Linked DNA regions of Victivallis lenta. The protein of the gene in region 1 interacts with the protein of each later gene in a pairwise test. Links are inferred from orthologs where the notes say so. Each region holds a gene or a part of one and is shown on either strand. Other genes may lie near its edges.

Region 1 (3,703 bases):
TGGACCGGAAGCTCTCGGTCTTCCTCAACGAGTTCGCCTACGAATACCTGACCGGCCGGGAGTTCGACACCACTTTCGGAGCCGTTCCCTTCAAGCGCGTGCCGGAGGCGGCACTCCGGATCATCGAACGAAAAATCGACGGTTTTTCGCCGCTCTCCGCCTTCCGGAACGTCGGCGACGAACAGCAATTCACCCTGCTCGGCACACAGGGCGGCCGCCTCTGCCGGCTTCGGCTCAATCTGGCGGACGAATCGTTCGAAGCCGAGATCATGAAGCACGCCGGACATGCCGGTTTCCTGCAAAAAGAGTTCAACAGCGAAACCTACGGAGAAGGACGGGGCCAGACCTTTTTTCTGCTGCTTTCCCCCGAACGCGAGGTGCTGGCCAGTTCCCCGTTCGCACCGCAGCTGCTCGCTTTTCTCAGGGAATTCGATTACCGCCCCGGGCAGGAATCCGTCCAATATACGATCATACGTCCCGGCCGGCACAATCTCCGGCTGGCATACCAGCGGCAGTATGACGGCACGATTCTCGCGATCGGCGGCAGCCTCCACGCGATGGACGAGTCACTGGACCGGCTCATCGCCATTTTCTGCATCACCGGAATCCCGATCCTGCTGATCGGCGCGCTGGTGGGATGGCTGCTCGCCCGGCGGTTCGTCTCCGGCATCGACCGGGTCTGCCGCGCCGCGGACGTAATCGCCGCCGGCGACTACTCCCTGCGCGTCCACTCCGCCGGGGAAGGCAGCGAAATCGACCACCTGATCCGCACCTTCAACCGGATGGTCGGCAATACGGAGACGCTCATGAACGAGCAGCGGAACATCTCCGACAATATCGCCCACGACCTGCGGACCCCGCTGACCCGCATCCTCGGGCGCGCCGAACTCGCCGCCTCCGGCCGGCAGGAGCTCGAAATCTACCAGAACACAGTCGCAGACATCGGCGAAGAGTGCTACCGGATGCTGAATCTGATCAATATGATGCTGGAAATCTCCCGGACGGAATCCGGCGCAGTCGAAATCACCCGCAGCCGTTTCGATTTCCGCGCCATGCTGCGGCGTTCCGCAGAGCTGTTTTCGATGCCGGCCGAACAGAAACATCAGAAACTGACGCTCCGCCTGCCGGAAACGCCGGTCCTGGTCTGCTGTGACCAGCAGAAACTTCAGCAGGTCGCCGCCAACCTCCTCGACAATGCAATCAAATTCACTCCCGAGGGCGGCGCCGTCGATGTCGAACTGAGCGTCTGCGACGGCGAAATCCGCTTCTCCGTCGCGGATACCGGCTGCGGCATCCGCGAGGAGGAGCGCCCGGAAATCTTCAAGCGGTTCTACCGGGCGGACAACAGCCGTTCGCTGCCCGGCAACGGGCTCGGCCTGAGTCTCGTCTCGGCCATCGTCACGGCTGCCGGCGGCAGCATCACCGTCGAAGCCGTCCTTCCGCGGGGCAGCCGGTTCACCGTCCGCCTCCCCGGCCTTCTCGCCAAATAAAAACGGGGGAGGCGTTTCGCCTCCCCCTCCCCCTGCCCGGCGGCTGCCGGAAATCAGCGGCGGCTGCGGCCGCGGCTGCCGCTCGAAGAACGGCGGAAGGAACTGCCGCCGGACGAGCGCCGCCCGGCCTGCTTTGCGGGCTTCGCGCCCGGAACCGGCTCCGGCATCCGGAGCATTTCATCGGTCGGCTGTTCACTCGGGAACTGGACGCCGAGCAGCTTTTCGATATCCGGCAGGAAATACGCGCCGTATTCGCAGAGGAAGCTGATCGATTTGCCGGTATGCCCGGCGCGGCCGGTACGGCCGATGCGGTGGACGTAATCCTCGGCGCGCTCCGGCAAATCGTAGTTGATGACCAGCGAAACGTTGTCGACATGGATGCCGCGCGCGGCGACGTCGGTCGCAATGACGATCTTTTCGGTTCCGGCCCGGAATTTCTCGAGGATTTTGATCCGCTTGTCCTGCGGAATGTCGCCGGACAGCACCGGGACGTCGTAGCCGAAACGGGCGAGGTCGTACTGCAGCCGCAGGTTCACATCCTTGCGGTTGCCGAAGATAATGATCCGCTCATACGGTTCGGTGCGGAGAATGTGCAGCAGGAGCGCGAGTTTCTCGTCGCGCAGCACGGAGAAAAACGTCTGCTCGATGTTCTCGCTGACCATGTTCTCCGGCTCGCTCTCGAAAACGACCGGATCGGCCAGCCAGTCCGAAGTGAACCGCAGAATGTGATCCTCGAGCGTCGCCGAGAACAGGAGCGTCTGGCGTTCTCCCTTCTTCGGCAGCTGCGCCACGATCCGCTTCACGTCCGGAATAAACCCCATGTCGAGCATGCGGTCCGCCTCGTCGATGACCAGAACCTCGACCTTCGAAAGATCGAGGTCTCCGCCGCGCGAATAATCGATGATGCGCCCCGGGGTGCCGATGACGAGATCGACCGGCTGCCGCAGGGAACGGCGCTGCTTCTCATGGTCCATGCCGCCGAATACGACGACGCTGGTCAGCCCTGTGAAGACGCCGAGCGCTTCGGCATCCTTATGGATCTGCATCGCAAGTTCGCGGGTCGGCGCCAGTACGAGGGAACGCGGCCGGCCCGGCTTGCGGTCACCCTCCAGCGGATTGTTCAGGAAGCGCGTGAAAGTCGCCAGCAGGAACGCGGCCGTCTTGCCGGTTCCGGTCTGCGCCTTGCCGGCCAGGTCGCGCCGCTCAAGCAGCGCCGGAAGCGCCAGTGCCTGAATCGGGGTGCAATATTCGAATCCGGCGTTCTGCACGCCGTACTGGACCTCTTCATGCAGCGGCAGATCGAGAAACCGCACCTTGCCCTCCGCCGGCGGAACCTCTTTGAGCGCGGCGGGATGCTCCGGCTTCGGGGCCTTCGGCGCATCCGGGGTCTCGACCTGAACCGGACGTTCGGAACGTTCGCGCTTCGGGCCGCGCTCGCGTTTCGGGCGGGAGGACGCTGCGACGCGCCCCTCTCCGTCGCGGGACCGTTCCCGCGTTTTTTCCCCCTGCTTCTCCCGCGCCCTGCGGGACGGCTGTTCCCTGGCGGCGCGCGGCTTCTTCTTCTCCTCCGGCTTTTTCGCGGCCGGTTCGATTTTCACGACGACCTTATGCTGCTCATCGACTCCGAGCAGGACTTTCAGGGCTTTCTTCAGTTTCTTCAGCATGTTACACTTCTTTCCTCCGGGTGCTTGCGAATGGTTGGCGCACCTCACAGATTTTTAACGACTTCTTTCAGATATGCGGCGAACGCTTCGCGGAATTCGGGACGCCGCAGCCCGAATTCGACGGTTCCGGTCAGGAACCCGAGTTTATTGCCGAGATCGTAGCGTTTTCCGGCGATGACCCGCCCGTACATTGCACGGCGCGAGAGCAGAAGGCGCATCGCGTCGGTCAGCTGGATCTCGTTGCCTTTGCCGCGCGGCGTCCTTTCCAGCGCCGCCATGATATCCGGCGTGAAGATGTAGCGGGAGGCGATGACCAGATTGCTCGGCGCCTCCTCCGGAGCGGGCTTCTCGACCCACCCGTTGACTTTGTAAAGCCCCTCGCCGATACATTCGCCGTCCACCACGCCGTAGCGGCTCACCCGCTCCATCGGGACCGTCTCGAGCGCGGTGACCGGAGACTCGAACGTTTCGAAGGCCGCGACAAGCTGGCCGGTGACCGTCGTCTCCGTCGCCGAATCAAGCACGGTATCGCCGAGCAGCACCGCGAAC
Region 2 (4,634 bases), on another replicon or contig:
GCGTCTCGTCATTGTGGACGCCGCCGGAGACGAAGAGTCGGCGCGGCGGATTCAGGAGGGAACGGGAGCAATCCGGATCACCGACCCGGCCTCTCCTCCTGAACGGGATGCGGCAGTTTACCTGATCTCCTCCGCCGAAAACCTCGGCTATGCCCGCGGCAACAATCTCGGGGCAAAGTTCCTCGCGGACCATTTTCCGGAAATCGACTGTTTCCTTTTCAGCAACAACGATATCGAAATCATCGACGCCGACGTCGTCGACCGGCTCCGGACTGTGTTCGCCCGGCCGGATGTCGGTGCGGCCGGCCCCCATGTGGACGGGCCGTTCGGCCGCCAGGGACCCGGCTGGAAACGCAAATCGATCCGCGAAGAGACGCTGCTCCGGTTGTTCTATCCGCTGACCTGGCCGCTTCTGCGGCGGATTCAGAACGAACGGAACCGGCCGGCCCCAAGCGGCTTCTGTTACAGCGCGGTAGGCTGTTTTTTCATGGCTTCGCGGAAAGCGTTCGAGGCGTGCGGCGGATTCGACCCGGCAACCTTTCTGTACGGAGAAGAGGATATCCTCGCGGAACGCCTGCTGAAGTGCGGGTACCGTTATTATTATCTCGGGGACCGCCGGGTGGTCCATCTGGTCGGCGGCGTCACCCGGCACTTTCTCGCCCCCTCGAAAAGCGACCGCCTCCGCCTCGAAAGCCAGCTCTACTATTACCGGACCTACCGGAACGCCTCCGGAATGGAGCTCGCACTGTACCGCTTTGCGAACCGGCTTTTCACGGGAGTGACGGAAGTGACGGTACACCGGCTGAAGCTGCTGCTGGTCCGGCTCCGCCGCGGCCGCGGCCGGTGAGCGGAACGCAAAACCGCCGAAAATCGGAAAACCTGCTTGTTTTTTCGGTGAAAGCAGGTTATATTATTCCAACTGTATGGAGAGGAGTCTCCGGCATCGGCTTGATTTTGTGGAATTCGGTCGTTATCAGCATCCGGGCAGCGTTTCGGGGGCTGATACCGGGATTCCGCGAGTCGAAAGGCCCAGCGCCAGACGGACCGGAGTACGCCTTTCCTCTGTAAAGCCAACATGAGAAAAGGAAAATCAATCATGGCTGAAGAAAAAATCGTATTCCAGTTCGACGGCGAACGGGAGATGGAGATCTCCACCGGCAAGGTCGCCGGTCTCGCCAACGGTTCCTGCCTCGTCCGCCTCGGCGACACCATCGTGCTCGCGGCGGCCTGCTCCGGCGCTCCGCGCGAAGGCACCGACTTCTTCCCGCTGCAGGTCGACTACCGCGAAAAATACTCGGCGGCAGGCAAGTTTCCCGGCGGCTACATCAAGCGCGAAGGGCGTCCCTCCACCAAGGAGATCCTGACCTGCCGCATGATCGACCGGCCGATCCGGCCGCTGTTCCCGGAAGGGTTCTTCGACGAAGTCCAGATCTCCTGCGTACTGCTCTCCGCCGACGGCGTGAACGAGCCGGACGTGCTTGCGATGGTCGGCGCCTCGGCCTCGCTGATGCTCTCCGACCTGCCGTTCGACGGCCCGATCGGCGCGGTCCGCGTCGGTCTTGTCGACGGCAAGTTCATCGTGAACCCGACCCGCGCCGAGATGGCGAAAAGCAAGCTTGAACTCATCTACGCCGGCCGTCCCGACCAGGTCATCATGATCGAAGGCGAAGCGGATTTCGTCTCCGAAGCGCAGATGAAAGAGGCGATGTACCTCGCGAACGACGCGGTCAGGAAACAGTGCGAGGCCCAGATCGAGCTCGCAAAACGCGCCGGCCGCGCCAAGAAGGATTACAAGCTCTACCTGGTTCCGGAAGAGCTCGCCGCGTCGATGGCGAAACTCTGCGCCGACCGTATTGAAAACGTCTGCACGATTCCGGGCAAGGAAGCCCGCATGGTCGCGCTCGACGAACTCCGCGCCGAGCTGCGCGGCGCGCTGCGCGAACCGTTCGCCGCGATGAGCGACGCCGAATTCGGTTTCATGACCGCGATCGCGTTCGACAACCTTGTCCGTGAAACGACCCGCAACGTCATCCTCGAGAAACAGTTCCGTCCGGACGGCCGTTCTACGACCGAAATCCGGCCGCTGTCGGCCGAAGTCGGCGTGCTCCCCGTGGTCCACGGCAGCGCGCTCTTCTCGCGCGGAGAAACCCAGGCGCTCGTGCTCGCGACCCTCGGCAACGAGAAGGACGCGCAGGAAGCCGATGACCTGACCAGTGAAAGCGGCGTCACGAAAAAGCGCTTCTATCTGCACTACAACTTCCCGAACTTCAGCGTCGGCGAAGTCGGCCGCATCACGGGTCCGGGACGGCGTGAAATCGGGCACGGCAATCTGGCCGAGCGTTCGGTTTCGAAGGTTGTTCCGGCGGATTTCCCGTATGTGGTCCGCTGCGTCTCCGAGATCATGAGCTCGAACGGTTCGACCTCGATGGCTTCGGTCTGCGGCGCGACGCTTGCGCTGATGGACGCCGGCGTTCCGATCACCGCTCCGGTGGCCGGCATCAGCTGCGGCCTTGTGACCGGCAAGGACGGAAAGCGGCTTCTGCTGACCGACATCATCGGCGCCGAGGACCATTTCGGCGATATGGACTTCAAGGTCTGCGGCACGCGCGACGGCATCACGGGCTTCCAGCTCGACCTGAAGCTGCCGGGCATTCCGATCGACCTGCTCTGCGAGGGGATGGAACGCAACCGCATCGCGCGGCTGAAGATTCTCGATGTGATGGAGGCCTGCATCCCGGCGCCGCGAGCGGACATCTCGCCGCGCGCTCCGCGCCTCGAAGTGGTCAAGATCAATCCGGACAAGATCGGCGCGCTCATCGGCCCCGGCGGTAAAAACATCCGTTCGATCACCGAAGAGACCGGCACGTCGATCGATATCGACGACGACGGCACCGTCAAGATCATGGCTCCGGATAAAGAGCACCTCGAAGCCGCCAAACTGCGGATTTCGGGCTGCACGGCGGAGCCGGAGATCGGCAAGATCTACCGCGGCAAGGTTGTGACCGTGCGCGATTTCGGTGCTTTCGTCGAAATCCTGCCGGGCGTGGAAGGACTGCTGCACATCTCCGCCCTGGCGGATTACCGGGTCAACAAGGTCACCGATATCTGCAACGAAGGCGACTACGTCTCGGTGAAGGTGCTCGACATCGATCCGTCGAACGGCAAGATCAGCCTGTCGCGGAAAGCCGCGCTGAAGGAGATGGGCGAGTAATCCCCGTTCCGGACACGATATCCCGACGCTGCCGGTTTTCCCCGGCAGCGTTTTTTTTGCATCTTCTTCCGCCCCACTTCATCGTGAACGGGAGTCGAAGGGAGCTCCGCGGCTCAGTTGTCCGTCCGGAACGCGATTCTGCGCCGGAGAACACGCCGACGCCGTAAGCCGGATGCGGCGGCCACAAAAAAACGGGGCGGAATTCCGCCCCGTTTTTTCCGTTTGCCCGGCTCAGAAGAAGTTGTTGACAAAACTCCAGGTATTGCTGTCGTTCCAGCGCATTTCGACATCCGCCTTGCTCATGGATTCGACATGGCCGTCATAGAATCCGACATTCAATCCGTTGCTGTGGCGGTAGGCGCGGCGTCCGGACCCCAGCGCCGCGGCATCCTCGCCGAGATAGGCGTTGGTGCCATAGACGATCCAGTCAAGCGCATCCATCCAGCTGGCGGACGAACTCGGCTTCTTGAAGCGCGTAAGTTTGTATGCATACTTTTCCCAGTTGTTCGCCTCGAGGCCGCTGTAGGTCAAACCGTAGGAGTACATCGCATTTCTCGCTCCTTCCGGGGCAATCACGGCAAACGAGTTCGGGCAGAGCAGCCCGACCGGCAGCGTGATATCCTTGGACTTGATGCTGCCTTCGCTCTCCGGCTCCGTCGACGCTCCGATGAGCCCGCGGAAGGCGGTCTTCATGTACCACTGCGGGTTCCCGGGGGGAATCCAGTAATCATCGTTGTTCGATGCATACAGCTGCGCCGCCTGATTGTACTGCTTGAGCACACCGGTGCAGGTGATGCGCTTGGCGGTATTCCGCGCCTGATTCAGCGCGGGCAGAAGCATCGAGGCCAGAATCGCGATGATCGCGATCACGACCAGAAGCTCGATCAGGGTAAATGCTTTCTTGTTCATCGTCGTCCTCCATCCCATAATGATCATATACGCTGGTTTTGCGGCAACCCGGGGAATTAACAAGTTAACTTGCTTTTCAATATCTCCCGGCGGTGACTCTGTCAAGGCTGAAATCCTCACCACGGTTCTCCATAGATAATTATACTATAAGAAAACGGAATTGTCAATAGATCGCCGGAAAATTTGTTGACATTCTGAAAAAAACAGTTATATTATGTGCATATGCACACTAAAGGAGACATCCATGCCGCGCAATCCCAAATGCCGTAAAATCTGCCTGAGCCCGTCCTGCCGGATATTTCAGGGGGCTTCCGGCCAGGCCGCCGTCGAACTCCGGCTGGATGAACTTGAGGCGCTCCGGCTGGTCGACCTGGAGGAGTTCGACCAGGCGAAGGCGGCGCAGCATATGGAGATCTCGCGCGGCACGCTCCAGCGGCTGCTCTACGCGGCGCACCGCCGGGTCGCGCTGGCCCTGACCACCGGGCGGAGCATCGCAATCGCGGAGAACGGAAAC

What was found. The genes of interacting proteins can lie anywhere in the genome.
Region 2: the proteins of FYJ85_RS12365 (region 1) and FYJ85_RS02775 interact in binary tests that used the Escherichia coli proteins (3 or more experiments, as listed by UniProt). The link is inferred for Victivallis lenta from one-to-one orthologs.

Annotation. Positions count from the first base shown.
Region 1 is NZ_VUNS01000013.1:2,530-6,232, forward strand. The notes cover bases 850-3,703. They hold FYJ85_RS12365 (DEAD/DEAH box helicase), read right to left. Parts: upstream 3,155-3,703; coding sequence 1,544-3,154; downstream 850-1,543. Other genes in these bases: FYJ85_RS12360 (sensor histidine kinase), read left to right, coding at 850-1,490; galU (UTP--glucose-1-phosphate uridylyltransferase GalU), read right to left, coding at 3,199-3,703. Also shown: more of FYJ85_RS12360, read left to right, coding at 1-849.
Region 2 is NZ_VUNS01000002.1:183,634-188,267, forward strand. Bases 658-3,653 are described here. They hold FYJ85_RS02775 (polyribonucleotide nucleotidyltransferase), read left to right. Parts: upstream 658-1,096; coding sequence 1,097-3,211; downstream 3,212-3,653. Other genes in these bases: FYJ85_RS02770 (glycosyltransferase family protein), read left to right, coding at 658-847; FYJ85_RS02780 (prepilin-type N-terminal cleavage/methylation domain-containing protein), read right to left, coding at 3,443-3,653. Outside these bases: more of FYJ85_RS02770, read left to right, coding at 1-657; more of FYJ85_RS02780, read right to left, coding at 3,654-4,120; FYJ85_RS02785 (NifB/NifX family molybdenum-iron cluster-binding protein), read left to right, coding at 4,365-4,634. UniProt on the Escherichia coli protein: Involved in mRNA degradation. Catalyzes the phosphorolysis of single-stranded polyribonucleotides processively in the 3'- to 5'-direction. Also involved, along with RNase II, in tRNA processing.